Regions from separate parts of the Nocardioides zeae genome, predicted to be linked through region 1. Evidence: riboswitches for the same ligand, from Rfam matches in the RefSeq annotation. Region 1 holds a riboswitch; each other region holds the start of a gene.
The links. A riboswitch is a leader RNA that binds a small molecule or an ion and turns the genes downstream of it on or off. The one in region 1 is predicted to bind cobalamin.
Positions count from the first base shown of each region.

Region 1 (4,606 bases):
GGGCGCACCCGCACCGGGCAGGAGCAGCGAGCGCCACGGCGTCACCACGACGCGGGCGTCGTCGGCCAGGCCGTCGAGCAGGATCGCGAGGGTCCCCGGCTCGAGGCGCCCGTCGGGCACCTCGACGTGCCGGTGGAGACCGGCGGGGGTGTCGAGCTCGCCGTACGCCGGCGGTTCCGTCGCCGCCGGGAGCCGCGGGTCGGGCGGGGATGCCGGGAGCCCCGGCACGACGAGGGCCGCGGGCAGCTCGTCGACGTGCCACGGCGCCTCGGTGCCGAGGTCGAGCGCGGCGCGCGCGGCGCGGAACGCGTGGGCCACCCGGACCATCGCGGGCACCGCGTCGCCGACCGGGACCACCGGGCCCCACGTCGTGCCCCAGCGCAGCTGGACGGTGTCGCCCCCGAGGGCCACGAGGCCGACGTCGGCGCCGCGGGCCAGCACGTCCCCCCGGCCGTCGTCGAGCACGAAGAGGAAGCGCGCCGAGAGGTCGGCGAGGTCGGCGTCGGCGCGGACGGCGGCGTCGAGGTCGGCCGCCACCCCGCGGAGGTCGGCGCGTCCACCGACGAGCCCGGTGAGGGGCGAGACCAGGACGTTGCGGACCAGCTCGTGGCTGGGCGAGGGCAGCAGCCCGGTCGCTGCGAGCGCGCTGACCACGTCGGCGGGCAGCACGTCGCCGACCAGGGGCAGCGCCCGCACCTGCACGTTGGCGCGGCGGGTCAGGTGGAGGTCCCCGTCGCCGTACGTCGCGGAGACCGCCGCCAGTGCGCGCAGCTGCCCGACGGTCACGGCCCCGCCCACGAGGCGCAGGCGCACGAGCCCACCGTCCTCGGCGGGCCAGGGACGGGAGACGCCGGGACACAGGTCGGTGCGGGTGCGCGTGGTCATGCGGGTCCTCGCTGGTCAGCGGGCCCGTGCGCGAAGCCCGTCGTCCTCGACCGGGTGGCGGCTGCCGCCCGGTGCCAGCAGGTCTTCGGACTCGGGGTCGTCCGAGCGGAGCGCCTTCCCGGAGGACCCTCCAGTGGCTGCGTGCCCCGCCCGTCGCCCACACCGCTGCGCGTCAGTCCCGGACTCCCACCGGGTTCCCTGCCCCCTCGCGGGGGTCGACTGGCGGCGGTGACCTTACCAACCGTCCTCGGTGACGAAGTCGGCGAGCGGTCGCGCGATGGTCCACCCGTCGAGCTCGAGGGCCGGCCGGTCGGGGAACGCGGGCACCGGACCGAGGCACAGCACCGCCACCGGCTCGGCCCCGGCGGGCATGCCGACCAGCTCCGCCAGGGCATCGGGCTCGAACAGCGAGACCCACCCCATGCCGAGACCCTCGGCGCGGGCGGCGAGCCACAGGTTCTGGATCGCGCAGGAGACCGACGCGAGGTCCATGTGGGGCATGGTGCGCCGGCCGAACACGTGCGGCTCGCGGCCCTCGCGCAGCGCCACGACGAGCAGCTCCGCGCACTCCCGGATCCCCTCGACCTTGAGCCGCAGGAACTCCGCCGCGCGCTCGTCCAGGGCCGCGGCGGTGGCGCGGCGCTCCTCGTCCACGAGGGCGTGGATGCCGCTCCGCAGCTCCGGCGAGGTGATGCGCACGAAGCGCCACGGCTGCATGAGACCGACGCTCGGCCCGGCGTGCGCGGCGGCCAGGAGGCGGGCGAGCACCTCGGCGGGCACCGTCGCCCCGGGCAGGAACCGGCGCATGTCGCGCCGCTCGCCGATGACGCGGTAGACCGCCGCACGCTCGTCGGCGGTGAAGGCGTGGGGCGAGACCGGCGCCGGTGCGGGGGTGGGGTCCGAGGGCGTCACGGCGGGCGAGGCTAGCCGCTGGCCGTCGTGCGACGTACGCCACACGACCCACGACGGCCGCGTGCTGCTAGGTTCCGGAGCGCCAGTCGTGCTCACGCAGAGCCAGGGAACCCGGTGCGAATCCGGGACTGACGCGCAGCGGTGAGGGTGACGGGCGGGACACGCGCCACTGGGCCCCGGCCTGGGAAGGCGTCCCGTCCGGACGAGCCCGAGTCCGAAGACCTGCTGGCCGCGGCGTCCGCGTTCCGAGCGGGCCGTCGCGTCACCTGTCCTCCTGGCTCCGCGACCGAGCCACGACACGAAGGATGGCCATGCCCACCCCTGCCCGCACCCTGCCCACCCGCACCCTGCCCACCCGCGCCCTGCCGGCGCTCGTCGCGACCCTCGTCGCCGCCCCGCTCGTCCTCACCGGGTGCGCGGCCTCGGAGGCCGAGGACGCGTCCGGCTCGGTGACCCTGGAGAACTGCGGCGAGGAGGCGTCCTACGACGCGCCCGTCGAGCGGATCGTGGCGACGAGCAACTCCGCCAACGTCGGGACCCTCCTCCGCGTCGGAGCGATCGACCGGATAGCGGCGATGTCGCTCAGCGCCGGCAACGACGCGCTCATGGACGCCCTCTTCGACGTCGAGGTCGGCGACGTGCCGCGGCTGGTCAGCCCGATCTCGATGGAGGCGGTCGTGGGCGCGGAGCCCGACCTGCTCGTCGGGTCCTACTCGGGCCTCTTCTCGGGCTCGTCCGGTGTCACCCGCGAGGACGCCGCGGAGCGCGGCATCCCGACCTACGTCATCTCCGACTCCTGTCGGCAGGACCCCGCGGCGGGCGCCTCCTCGGCCCTCGGCACGATGGATCCCTGGGACGCCGTGCGCGCGGACCTCGAGAACTACGGCGCGCTCACCGGCAACGAGGACGAGGCCGCCGCGGCCCGTGCGGAGCTCGACGAGCGCCTCGCCGCCCTGGCCGACGCCCCGCGCGGCGACGCCCCGCCGAGCGTCCTGCTCTTCGACTCCGGCGAGACGGACCTCTACACGTCGGGTCGCAACGGCCCGCCCCAGGGGATCATCGAGGCAGCCGGCGCGACCAACGTCTTCGACGACGAGGACACGACGTGGTTCCGTGCCTCGTGGGAGGCGGTCGCCGAGCGCCAGCCCGACGTCATCGTGGTCATGGACTACCGCAGCGACGCGGCCGACGAGGTCGAGCAGAAGATCGCGACGATCCGGGACCAGGCGGCGCTCGCCGGTTCCGCCGCGGTCGCGGAGGACCGCATCATCGTGCTTCCGCTGGCGCTCTTCACGAGCGGCTACGGCAACGTCGAGGCGGCGGAGCAGCTGCGGGCCGGCCTCGAGCGGCTCGGCCTGCTCCCCGACTCCGGGATCACGGGCACGATCGACCTCGACGCCCTCCCGTGACGGGCGCGGCGACCGAGGTCGCCCGCCGTGTCCCCACCGGGCCGCTCCTGGTCGTCGCCGGTGCGGCGCTGCTCGTCAGCCTGCCGGTCGCGACGGTGTGGGGCACGACGACCCTCGACCTCGGCGTGGTGGTGGACGTGTGGCGGGCCCGGCTCGGCGGCGCGCCGCTCGCGTCGTCGGCGGACACGATCGTCTGGAACATCCGGGCGCCCCGGGTGGTGCTCGCCGCCCTCGTCGGCGCCGCCCTGGCGGTGGCCGGGACGGTGGTGCAGACCCTCGTGCGCAACCCGCTGGCCGACCCCTACCTCCTGGGTGTCTCCGCCGGGGCGAGCGTCGGGGCGACCGCCGTGCTCACCCTCGGCGTCCTCAGCGTGCTGGGCACGTGGGCGCTCACCGCGGGCGCGATGACCGGCGCGGTGCTCGCCGCCGTCGTGGTCTTCGGGGTCACGCTCGCCCAGGGCGGGCTGACCCCGCTCCGGCTCGTGCTGACCGGCACGGTGCTGGCGTCCGCGTTCTCCGCGACGGCGAGCTACCTGGTGTTCCGCAGCGACGAGCCGCAGGTCGCGCAGGGCGTGCTGTTCTGGCTGCTCGGCTCGCTGGCGCGGGCGGCGTGGGACCAGCTGCTGCTCCCGGCGGTCGCGCTCGTCCTGGCCGTCGTCGTCCTCGTGGCCGTGCGCGGCTGGCTCGACGGGTTGCTCGCCGGGGCGGACGTCGCCCGTGCGCTCGGGGTGCCGGTACGCCGGCTCCGCGTGGTGCTCTTCGTCCTGCAGGCCCTCCTGGTCGGGGTGACGGTCGCGGTCGCCGGGGGGATCGGCTTCGTGGGGCTCGTGGTGCCGCACCTCGCCCGCATGCTCGTCGGCCCCCTGCACGGGAGGGTGCTGCCGGTCGCCGCCGTGCTCGGGGCCCTGTTCCTCGTCTGGGTCGACGTGGCCGCGCGCGTGCTGGCGCCCCCGCAGGAGATCCCGCTGGGCGTGGTGACCGGCATCGTGGGGGCGCCCGTCTTCCTGCTCCTGCTCGGGCGTCGTCGCTACCGGTTCGGGGGCGAGTCGTGAACGCCCCCGTCCTGGCGGCCCGCGGCATCGCGTGCGGGCGGGGACGACGCCCCGTCCTGACCGACGTCCACCTGCCGGTACGCCGCGGCGGCAGCCTCGCGCTCGTGGGCCCCAACGGTGCGGGCAAGTCGACGCTGCTGCGCGTGCTCGCCGGGCTGGACGTGCCGCACGCGGGGGTCGTCGAGCTCGACGGGCGACCGCTGCGCGCCGTACCCGCCCGGGAGCGTGCCCGGCGGCTGGCCGTCGTCGCCCAGCACGAGCTGCCCCCGGCGGACCTGCAGGTGCGCGAGCTCGTCGCGCTCCGCCGGTTGCCGCACCGCTCGCCGTGGCGCTCCGACGACGGGGACG
Region 1 is NZ_JAUTAN010000001.1:2,112,982-2,117,587, reverse strand. Features, by position in the region: gene QE405_RS21065 (precorrin-8X methylmutase) at 1-885, opposite strand, end outside; cobalamin riboswitch at 945-1,124, opposite strand; gene bluB (5,6-dimethylbenzimidazole synthase) at 1,120-1,797, opposite strand; cobalamin riboswitch at 1,879-2,027, shown strand; gene QE405_RS10080 (ABC transporter substrate-binding protein) at 2,109-3,206, shown strand; gene QE405_RS10075 (FecCD family ABC transporter permease) at 3,203-4,258, shown strand; gene QE405_RS10070 (ABC transporter ATP-binding protein) at 4,255-4,606, shown strand, end outside.

Region 2 (4,606 bases), 850 kb from region 1:
CTTGCGGGCCGTGCCGCAGCAGCAGTCGTGGCACACGAGCACGTCGTGGTCGGGCCTCACGGGTGGGGTCACCCGATCCAGTCGTTGCCCGGCAGCTCGTCGAGCGCGGTGATGTCGAGGGTGGGCTCGACGCCCGACTCCGGCGCCAGCCCGAAGTGCTCGACCGCGGTGCGCACCCACTCGGCGGCGTCGATGTTCATCGGGCCCGAGACCCACATCGCGTAGGGCAGGTTGACGAAGCGCTCCTCGCGCACGGCCTCCAGGTCCCGGGAGGCGGGGTTGGCCTGCAGGACGGCGACCTTGTCCTCGTAGGACTGCCCCGGGTAGTCGACGAAGAAGATGACGTCGGGGTCCGAGGCGGCGAGGGTCTCCCAGCCGACCTCGGTCCAGGTGTCCTCGACCGCGGCGGTCGCGTTGGTGACGCCGGCGGTGTCGAAGATGGCCTGGGGACCGCCGAAGGAGCCCGACGTGAAGATCGCGTCGGTGCCGGAGTCGAAGAGGAACGCGGTCGGCCGCTCGTCGCCCTGCGGAGCCGCCTCCAGCGCGGCCCGCCGTGCCTCGATGTCCTCGACCACCGACGCCGCCGTGTCGCTGTGGCCCGTGAGCTCACCGATGTTCGTGAGGTCGGTCGTGAGGGCCGTCCAGGCGTCCATCGTGCCGCGGGCCCCGTCGTCCTGCTGGCAGGTCTCGCTGAGCAGGTACGGCGTGATCCCGTGCTCGGTGAGCATCTCGGGCAGCAGGTTGCGGGCCTCGCTGAAGCCGTAGCCGTAGCCCGCGAACATCACCTGCGGGTCGACGGCCAGCACGTTCTCCAGGGTGGGGAACTCCTCGCCGACCACGGTGAGCTCGTCGACGCGGTCGTCCGGGTAGGCCAGCTCCAGGAGGTCCTGGTCGCGCTCCATGCCGGTGACGGCGACCAGCTCGTCGCGTGCGCCCGCGGCGAGCACGATCGAGATGATGCCGCCGTCGTACGCGTAGAGCTCGGTGACCGGCCCGTCGACGGTGAGGTCCTCGCCGCAGTTCTGCACGGTGATGGCACTGGCGCCGGACGCCGAGCCGGAGGCGCCCTCGGGGGCGCACGCGGCGAGGCTCGGGGCGGCGATGGCGAGGCTGGCGAGCAGGGCGAGGGGGCGGGCGGACGTCATGGGTGGTCCCTTCGGGGGTGGATGAGGAGGTGGGGCTGGTCGAGGTGCGGGTGCGGGACCTGGACGGAACCGACACCGAAGTGGCGTGCGACGTGCCCGGCGGCCAGCACGTCGGCGGGCGGCCCGACCGCGACGACGGTGGCGGGACCACCGGGGTCCCCGTCACCGGACCAGCCGACCACGGCGAGCACGTCGAAGTAGCGCAGCGCGAGGTCCAGGTCGTGGATCGTCGCGACGAGGGTCTCGGCCTGGCCGGCGAGCACGTCGAGCAGGCGCAGCTGCCAGGCGACGTCGAGGTGGTTGGTGGGCTCGTCGAGGAGCACGACGGGGCACCGCTGGGCCAGGCCGCGGGCGAGCACCGCGCGGCGGCGCTCGCCGCCGGACAGCTGGTCGCACGGACTGTCGACGCGGTCCGCCAGGCCGACCGCGTCCAGGGCCGCCAGCACGATCTCCCGCTCGTCGCGGCCGCCCCGGGCCCACGGGCGCGTGCGGGGCACGCGACCCAGCGCCACCATCTCGCCGACGAGGAGCTCGGCTGCGACGACCTCCTCCTGCGGCACGTAGGCGACCCGGCGGGCACGCTCGCGGGGGCGCACGTCGTGGAGGTCCTCGAGCCGACCGTCCGGACCGGCGAGCTCGGCCGTGCCGCTGCCGTGGTGCAGCACCCCGGCGAGCACGCGCAGGAGCGTGGACTTGCCGGCCCCGTTGACGCCGACGATCCCGAGGCGCTGCCCCCGGGGTACGTCGAGGTCGACGTCCGCGAGGACGGGACGGCCGCCGAGGCTCACCCCGACGCCGCGGAGCCGGGCGGCCAGCCGGTCGCCGCCCGGTGCGGTCGGGCCCGTCATTGCTGACCCCCGAACCGGTAGCGGCCACGTCCCATGAGCAGCAGGAAGAGGGGTGCCCCGACGACACCGGTCACGACGCCGAGCGGGATCTCCTGGGGGCGCACGGCCAGGCGGGCGACGACGTCGACCCAGAGCAGGAAGAGACCGCCGCCGAGGGCGGCGACGGGCAGGACGACGCGGTGCCGCGCACCGACGACGAGGCGGGCGGCGTGGGGCACGATGAGGCCGACGAAGCCGATGCCGCCGCTGACGGCGACCAGCACGCCGACGAGCACCGCGAGCCCGACGAAGAGGGTCGTGCGCATCGCGGCGACGTTGACGCCGAGGGCGGAGGCGGTGTCGGGTCCGGCGGCCAGGGCGTCCATCCAGCGGTGGAGGGCGAGCATCCCCGCGCCCAGGAGCGCGACGAGCACTGCCGGGACCCAGAGCTTCTCCCAGGTCGCCCCGCCGACGCTGCCGAGCATCCAGAACATCACCGAGTTCGCGGCCCGCGGGTCACCGCTGAGGAAGACGAGGAACGACGCGATCGCCGACAGGCCGGAGGACAGCACGACCCCCGAGAGCACGAGCCGCAGCGGGGTCAGACCACCCTGGGCCGTCGCCACGAGCCACACGAGGAGCGCCGAGCCGACCGCGCCGAGGAGCGCACCGGTGGACACGGCGTAGATCCCGAGCCCGCCCAGGAACCCCGTCGTGATCACCGCGGTGGCCCCCACCGAGGCGCCCGAGCTGATGCCGAGGAGGAACGGGTCGGCGAGCGGGTTGCGCACGAGGGTCTGCATCCCGACGCCCGCCACGGCCAGTCCGGCACCGACGACCACGGCCAGCAGCGCCCGCGGCATCCGCAGCTCCCAGACGATGACGTCCCACCGGCCGGGGTCCCGCCCCGCGAAGCGGTCGGTCACCGCGGTGACGACCTCGCCGACCGGGATCCGCTCCGAGCCGAACGCCAGGGAGGCGACGAGGCTGCCCAGCGTCGCGAGGAGCAGGAGCAGCAGGAGGGGCCAGAACGCGAGCCGGCGACGTACGGAGCTGCGTCGCGGCTTCTCGCCGTGGCTCACCGAACGGTGCGACGGGCAGGAACGGGGGTGGGGCGGGAAGGGGGCACGGCGGAGCCTCTCGGTGTTGGCGCCCTGGTCGCGAGGGGCCGTCGTGAACACGTGAGCCGACAGGTCTTCGGACTCGGGTTCACCCGACGGCACGGCCTTCCCAGGGCGTTGCCGCCCCAGTGGCTTCGTCGTGCCGTCGTCGCCCTCACCGCTGCGCGCCAGTCCCGGATTCCCACCGGAGTTCCCTGGCATCCAAGGGATGCGTTCGACTCGAGGGGCACGCTAGCAGCCCCGGGACGTCCGGTCGGCGGAGGTCCGGTTCTCGTCTAGGGTCCGCGGGGTGGGGGCGACGGGGACGGCGGAGCGGCGGGCGCTCCTGGCGGACCGCGCTTTCCTGCGGCTCTGGGCCGGTACGACGGCGTCCGGTCTGGCGACGTGGGCGATGCCCTTCGTGCTCGGCCTCGCGGTCGTCGACGGGTCGCTCGGGGCGACGGCGCTCGGGGTGGCCCTCGCCGCGCGGACCGTCGGCTTCCTCGTCGTGCTCCCCGTGGCGGGGGTCCTCGCGGACCGCCACGCCCCGCGCGTCGTCGTGCTGCTGGCCTCCGGGGTGGCCGCGGCGGGCTCCTTCGCCCTCGCGGCGGCGCTCGGGCGCTCCGTCGTCGCGACCACGGCGGCCGCCCTGCTGGTCGGCGCCGGGCAGGGCGCCTGCCGCCCGGCCTTCCAGGCGCTCGTGCCGGCGACGGTCGCCGAGCCCGACCGCCAGGCCGCCAACGCCGCGATCACCGTGGCGGTGCGCGCCTCGGTCCTCCTCGGCCCTGCGGTGGCGGGCCTCGGTGCCGCGGTGGCCGGGGCCGCGTGGCTGGTCACCGCCACGGGTGTGCTGTGGGTGGTGGCAGCGGTGGCCCCCGCCCGGACGGCCCGCGTCGGCGCGGTCGGGGGAGCCGCGGGACGGCGTCCGGGGTTCCGGGCCGAGTTCGTCGAGGGGCTGCGCGAGGCGCGTCGTCACCCGTGGTTCCTCGGTGGTCTCGGAGCGCTGGCGACGGTGATCATGACCGGCTACTCGGTGACGGCCGTGGCGTTGCCGCTGGTCAGCGCCGACGTCACCGGGTCCGGGGTGCTGCTGGCGGCGGGCGCGACGTCGTACACCGCGGGAGCCCTGCTCGGCGGGCTGCTGCTCGCGCGCTGGCGACCGCCGTCGACGGGCTGGGTGGCGCTGGGCGGCCTCGGGATCTACGCGGCGGCGCCGCTCGCCCTGGCGCTGGACCCGCGGCTCCCCGTGGTGGTGGCGGCGTACGTCGTCGTCGGGTTCGGCATCGAGCTGTTCAACGTGCCGTGGTTCACGGCGCTGCAGCGGGAGGTCGCGCCGGAACGGCTCTCGCGGGTGTCGTCGCTCGACTTCCTCGTCTCCTACGGCTTGGCGCCGCTCGGGCTCGCGCTCGTGGCGCCGGCCGTCGACCTGGTGGGGATGCGGGCCGTCCTGCTCGGCTGTGCCGTGGCCTGCGTGCTCGGGCCCGCCCTCGCGGCGCTGGTGCCGGGCAGCCGGCACCTCGCGGCTACGACGCCG
Region 2 is NZ_JAUTAN010000001.1:1,260,042-1,264,647, forward strand. Features, by position in the region: gene QE405_RS06045 (hypothetical protein) at 1-60, opposite strand, end outside; gene QE405_RS06050 (ABC transporter substrate-binding protein) at 69-1,145, opposite strand; gene QE405_RS06055 (ABC transporter ATP-binding protein) at 1,142-1,993, opposite strand; gene QE405_RS06060 (FecCD family ABC transporter permease) at 1,990-3,054, opposite strand; cobalamin riboswitch at 3,144-3,327, opposite strand; gene QE405_RS06065 (MFS transporter) at 3,383-4,606, shown strand, end outside; gene QE405_RS06070 (DUF4185 domain-containing protein) at 4,596-4,606, opposite strand, start outside.
Region 2: it holds a riboswitch for cobalamin, as region 1 does, so the genes downstream of both, QE405_RS06060 (FecCD family ABC transporter permease) here and QE405_RS21065 (precorrin-8X methylmutase) in region 1, are expected to answer to the same signal.

Region 3 (4,606 bases), 870 kb from region 1:
GCTCCCCCGGCGCGAGCGGCACCGTGCGAGCCGCCGTCCGCGGATCCGGCGCCGCGGTCCCGGTGCCCTGGTGCACGCGACCGTCCGCGAGGCGCACGACGCGGTCGCACAGGACGGCGGCCACACCCGGGTCGTGCGTGACGAGCAGCAGCGCCGTACGGCGGGCGTCGAGGGCGCGCCGCAGCGCGGCCACGACCTCGGCGGCGGTCACCGGGTCGAGGGCCGAGGTCGGCTCGTCGGCGACGAGGAGGTCGGGCTCGGCGAGGAGCGCGAGCGCGAGGGCCACGCGCTGCCGCTGGCCGCCCGAGAGCACGGTCGGGTGCCGTCGAGCCACGGCCGGGTCGAGGCCGAGCTCGTCGAGCACCGCGACCACCGCGCGCCGCGCCGCGCCCCGGTCCGCGGTGCGGGTGCGGGCCACGAGCCCGAGCTGACGGCCCACCGTGCTCCCGGGGTCGAGCGCGGTCGCGGACTCCTGCGCGAGCAACCCCGTCCGTCCGCCGACCGCGACCGTGCCCTCGAGCCGCAGGTCGGCGGGCGGCGGTAGGCAGGCGAGGCGCGCGGTCAGCGTCTTGCCCGCTCCCGAGGGGCCGACCAGCGCGACCCGCTCCCCCGGCGCGAGGGCCAGGTCGAGCGGGCCGAGCACGGGAGAGGCGTCCGACCGCCGTCGCAGGCGGACGCCCTCCCACCGGACGAGCGTCAGCGGTCGACGCTCGTCGTGCTCGTGACGACCGCGCGCTCGAACGGGTCGCTCGCGAGGCCGGTCACGCCCTGGACGCCGAACTGCGTGGCGTCGTGCACGAGGGGCACCGCCCACACGTCCCCGAGCACCTGCTGCTCGACCGCGACCGCTGCGGCAGCGCGCTCGTCCGGGTCGGCCACCAGCTGCGCGTCGGCGAGCTCCGCGTCGAGCGCCGCGTCGCAGGACCGGCTGATGTTGTAGGTGCCGTCGCAGCCGAAGTCGGTCTGCAGGTAGCCCACCGGGTCGGCGGTGTCCTGACCGTAGGACCGGCTCATGATCACCAGGTCATAGGTGCCGTCGAGGTAGTCGGTCTCCATCTCGTCGTAGGGCCGCGCCACGACCTCCACCTCGAACCCGACCGCCCGCAGCGCGTCCGCGATCGCCGTCGCCATCTCCGGCAGCTCGGGCCGGTCGGTGAACGTCGCCAGGGTGATCGGCGTCGTGGACGCCGCGGCGGCCGCCGCCGGGTGTGTCGCCGCCTCGCGGTCGGCCGCCCACGCCGACACCGCGGCGTTGAACAGACCGCCCGCGGGCTCGGCACGTCCCGCGTAGATCGTGCCGGCCAGGTCGAGCTCCGCCACCGCCGCCCGCACCAGCTCGCGCTGCCCGGGGTCCGCGAGCACGTCCGACGTCTGGGTGAGGTGCAGGCTCACGGTCCGGGGCAGCGGTACGGCGAGGAGCTCGTCCTCGTCGATCTGGTCCAGCTGCGCGGCGGGGAGGGCCTGGGCGAGGTCGACCTGGTCGGACCGGAACGCCTGGAGCCGCGCGCCGGCATCCCCGACGAACGTGACGTCGACGCCGTCCATCGCGGGCGCACCGGCCCAGTAGTCGGGGTTCGCCTCGAGCGTCATCTGCGTCGTCAGGTCGGTGTCGGTGATCTCGTAGGGGCCGGTGCCGGTCCCGACAGGCGTCGGCCGGGCGGGGTCGGCGTAGGCGGAGGGGGCGAGCACCACGAGCTCCGGCGACGTCAGCCGCTGCACCAGCACCGGGTCGGGCTCGGCGGTGGTGACCACGACGACGTCACCGTTCGGACCCTCCTCCGCCGTGGCGTCGATGCTGCCGCCGGAGAGTGCACGGGGGGCGGGCTCGGCGGCCGCGGCGGCGTCGAGCGCGGCCGCGACGGTCTCGCCCGTCACGGGTGTGCCGTCGTGGAAGACGACGTCGGGACGGATCTCGAAGCGCCACGTCGTCAGGTCGACCTGCTCCCACGCGGTCGCCAGCGCGGGCTCGGGCAGTCCAGCCGGATCGAGGCGCACCAGCGTCTCGGTCGCGCCCGCGGCGTACGCCGTGGTGGCGTCGTCGGAGTACGGCGACAGCGCCGTGGTCGGGGTGAAGGCGTAGGCGAAGCGGAGACGGTCGTCGCCGCCGGGACCGGCGTCGGACGAGCCGCCCGGCGAGCAGGCGGTGAGGAGCGCGGCAGTGGCGACGAGCGCCGCTGCGGGCGCGGAGGAGTGACGGTTCACGATGGACCTTCGGCTCGGGTGCGGGTTGACCGCGGGCGCGCACCGGAGCGGACGGGACCGACGGGGCGCACGCACCCGGGCTCGCGGCCCACCCGGCCGCCAGCCACCGAACGTGTCGTGGAGCCCGCCCTCGAGGCATCCGACCACCGCGGACGTCGCACCCACGGGAGCTGGCAGGTCTTCGGACTCGCGGGCGACCGGCCGCTCCCGTCCGAGGACGGGACGCCGGACCTACTGGCCGTCGCTTCCCAGGCCCGCACGGACCCAGTGCTTCGTGACGGCGGTCGTTCCCGCTCACCGCTGCGGGGCAGTCCCGGACTCGCACCGGGTTCCCTCTTGCCTCGCCACCGACCGGCTGCCGGGGCGAACCAGCGGGACCAGCCTAAACGGGTCGGGCGCCGGCGCTGACGACGGCCACCCGTGACACGGATCCCACCGACGAAGGCGGCGGGGACGCATCGCGGCACCCCCGCCGTTCCCCCTCAGCCGTGCGTGAAGTCCGGGCGCCGCTTCTCGACGAACGCGGCCATGCCCTCGGCCCGGTCGGCGAGCGCGAAGGTCGCGTGGAACGTGCGGCGCTCGAACCGCACGCCGGCCGCCAGCGTCGTCTCGAAGGCCTCCGCGACGGCCTCCTTCGCCGCGTACGCCGCGGGGAGCGACATCGAGGCGATCTTCGCGGCGGTCTCCATCGCGACGTCGAGCAGCTCCGCGGTCGGCACGACCCGGGACACCAGGCCCGACCGCTCGGCCTCGGTCACGTCCATCATGCGGCCGGTGAGGACGAGGTCCATCGCCTTGGCCTTGCCGATGGCCCGCGTCAGGCGCTGGGAGCCACCGATGCCGGGGATGGTGCCGAGCGTGATCTCGGGTTGCCCGAACTTCGCGGACTCGGCGGCGATGAGGAGGTCGCACATCATGGCGACCTCGCAGCCGCCGCCCAGCGCGTAGCCGGACACGGCGGCGATCGTCGGGGTGCGCAGCGCGGCGAACCGGTCCCAGGTGGAGAAGAAGTCCTCCAGCGCGACGTCGGCGTAGCCACGGGACGCCATCTCCTTGATGTCGGCGCCGGCGGCGAACGCGCGCTCCGAGCCGGTCAGGACGATCGCGCCGATCCCGCGGTCGGCGTCCATCTCCTCGGCGGCCGCGACGACCTCCGCGCCGAGCGCGAGGTTGAGGGCGTTGAGCGCCTCGGGCCGGTCGAGGGTGATGACGCCGACGCGGCCCTCCCGGCGGACGGTGATGTTCTCGTACGTCGCGCTCACGATGCTGCTCCCTCGTTCTGGTCGTCCCGGACGGCGCCGATGATGGCGGAGAAGTCGAGTGCCGCTCCGTCGCCGGAGGCGAACTCACGGTAGATCTCCGCGGCGAGCTGGCCCATCCGCGTGCCGGTGTGGGTGGTGTCCGCGGCCGTCATCGCCAGGCCCAGGTCCTTCGCCATCAGCGGCGAGGCGAAGCCCGGTGCGTAGTCGCGGTTCGCCGGGCTCGTCGGCACCGGCCCCGGCACGGGACAGTTGGTGGTGAGCGACCAGCACTGGCCCGACGCGGTGGACGCGACGTCGAACAGGGCCTGGTGGGTCAGGCCCAGTCGCTCGCCGAGCACGAAGGCCTCCGAGACGGCGATCATGGAGATGCCGAGGATCATGTTGTTGCAGATCTTGGCGGCCTGGCCGGCTCCGCTGTCACCGCAGTGGACGACGCGGCCGGCCATCGGCTCGAGGACCGCGTTGACGGCCTCGAGGTCGTCGTCGGCGGCGCCGACCATGAACGTCAGCGTGCCGGCCGTCGCTCCGCCGACACCGCCGGAGACGGGGGCGTCCACGGCGCGGTGCCCCGCCGCGCGGGCGGCGTCGGCGGCGGCACGGGCGTCGTCCACGGCGATCGTCGAGCAGTCGACGAGCAGCGCACCCGGGGCCGCCGCGGCGAGCACCCCGTCACCGTTCGTGCCCTGGTAGACGTCGAGGACGTGCTTGCCGCTCGGGAGCATCGTGATGACGACCTGCGCGTCCCGCGCTGCCGCGGCGGCCGAGTCGGCGGGCGTGACCCCGGCCTCGCTCGCGGCGCTCGCGGCCGCCGGCGACGGGTCGAAGCCGGTCACGACGTACCCGGCCTCGACCAGGTTGGCGGCCATCGGGCCGCCCATGTTGCCGAGGCCGATGAAGGCGACCCGGGGCTTGTCGGTGCTGGACATGCGGTTCCTTTCCTCAGCCCTCGGCGCCCGCGGACGCGGGCGAGGGCGGGCGGGTGAGGCCGAGCTCGGCGTCGCCGAGCGGAGCGAAGTACGACGCGACGTCCGCGTCCTGCAGCAGCTCGAGCGAGGCGGGATCCCAGCGCGGGTTCCGGTCCTTGTCGATGACCTGGGCCCGGACGCCCTCGGGGAAGTCGTGGCCGCGCAGCATCCGCAGCG
Region 3 is NZ_JAUTAN010000001.1:1,247,168-1,251,773, reverse strand. Features, by position in the region: partial or broken gene QE405_RS20900 (ATP-binding cassette domain-containing protein) at 1-643, opposite strand, end outside; gene QE405_RS06000 (ABC transporter substrate-binding protein) at 697-2,202, opposite strand; cobalamin riboswitch at 2,358-2,573, opposite strand; gene QE405_RS05995 (enoyl-CoA hydratase) at 2,685-3,464, opposite strand; gene mmsB (3-hydroxyisobutyrate dehydrogenase) at 3,461-4,390, opposite strand; gene QE405_RS05985 (enoyl-CoA hydratase/isomerase family protein) at 4,404-4,606, opposite strand, start outside.
Region 3: it holds a riboswitch for cobalamin, as region 1 does, so the genes downstream of both, QE405_RS06000 (ABC transporter substrate-binding protein) here and QE405_RS21065 (precorrin-8X methylmutase) in region 1, are expected to answer to the same signal.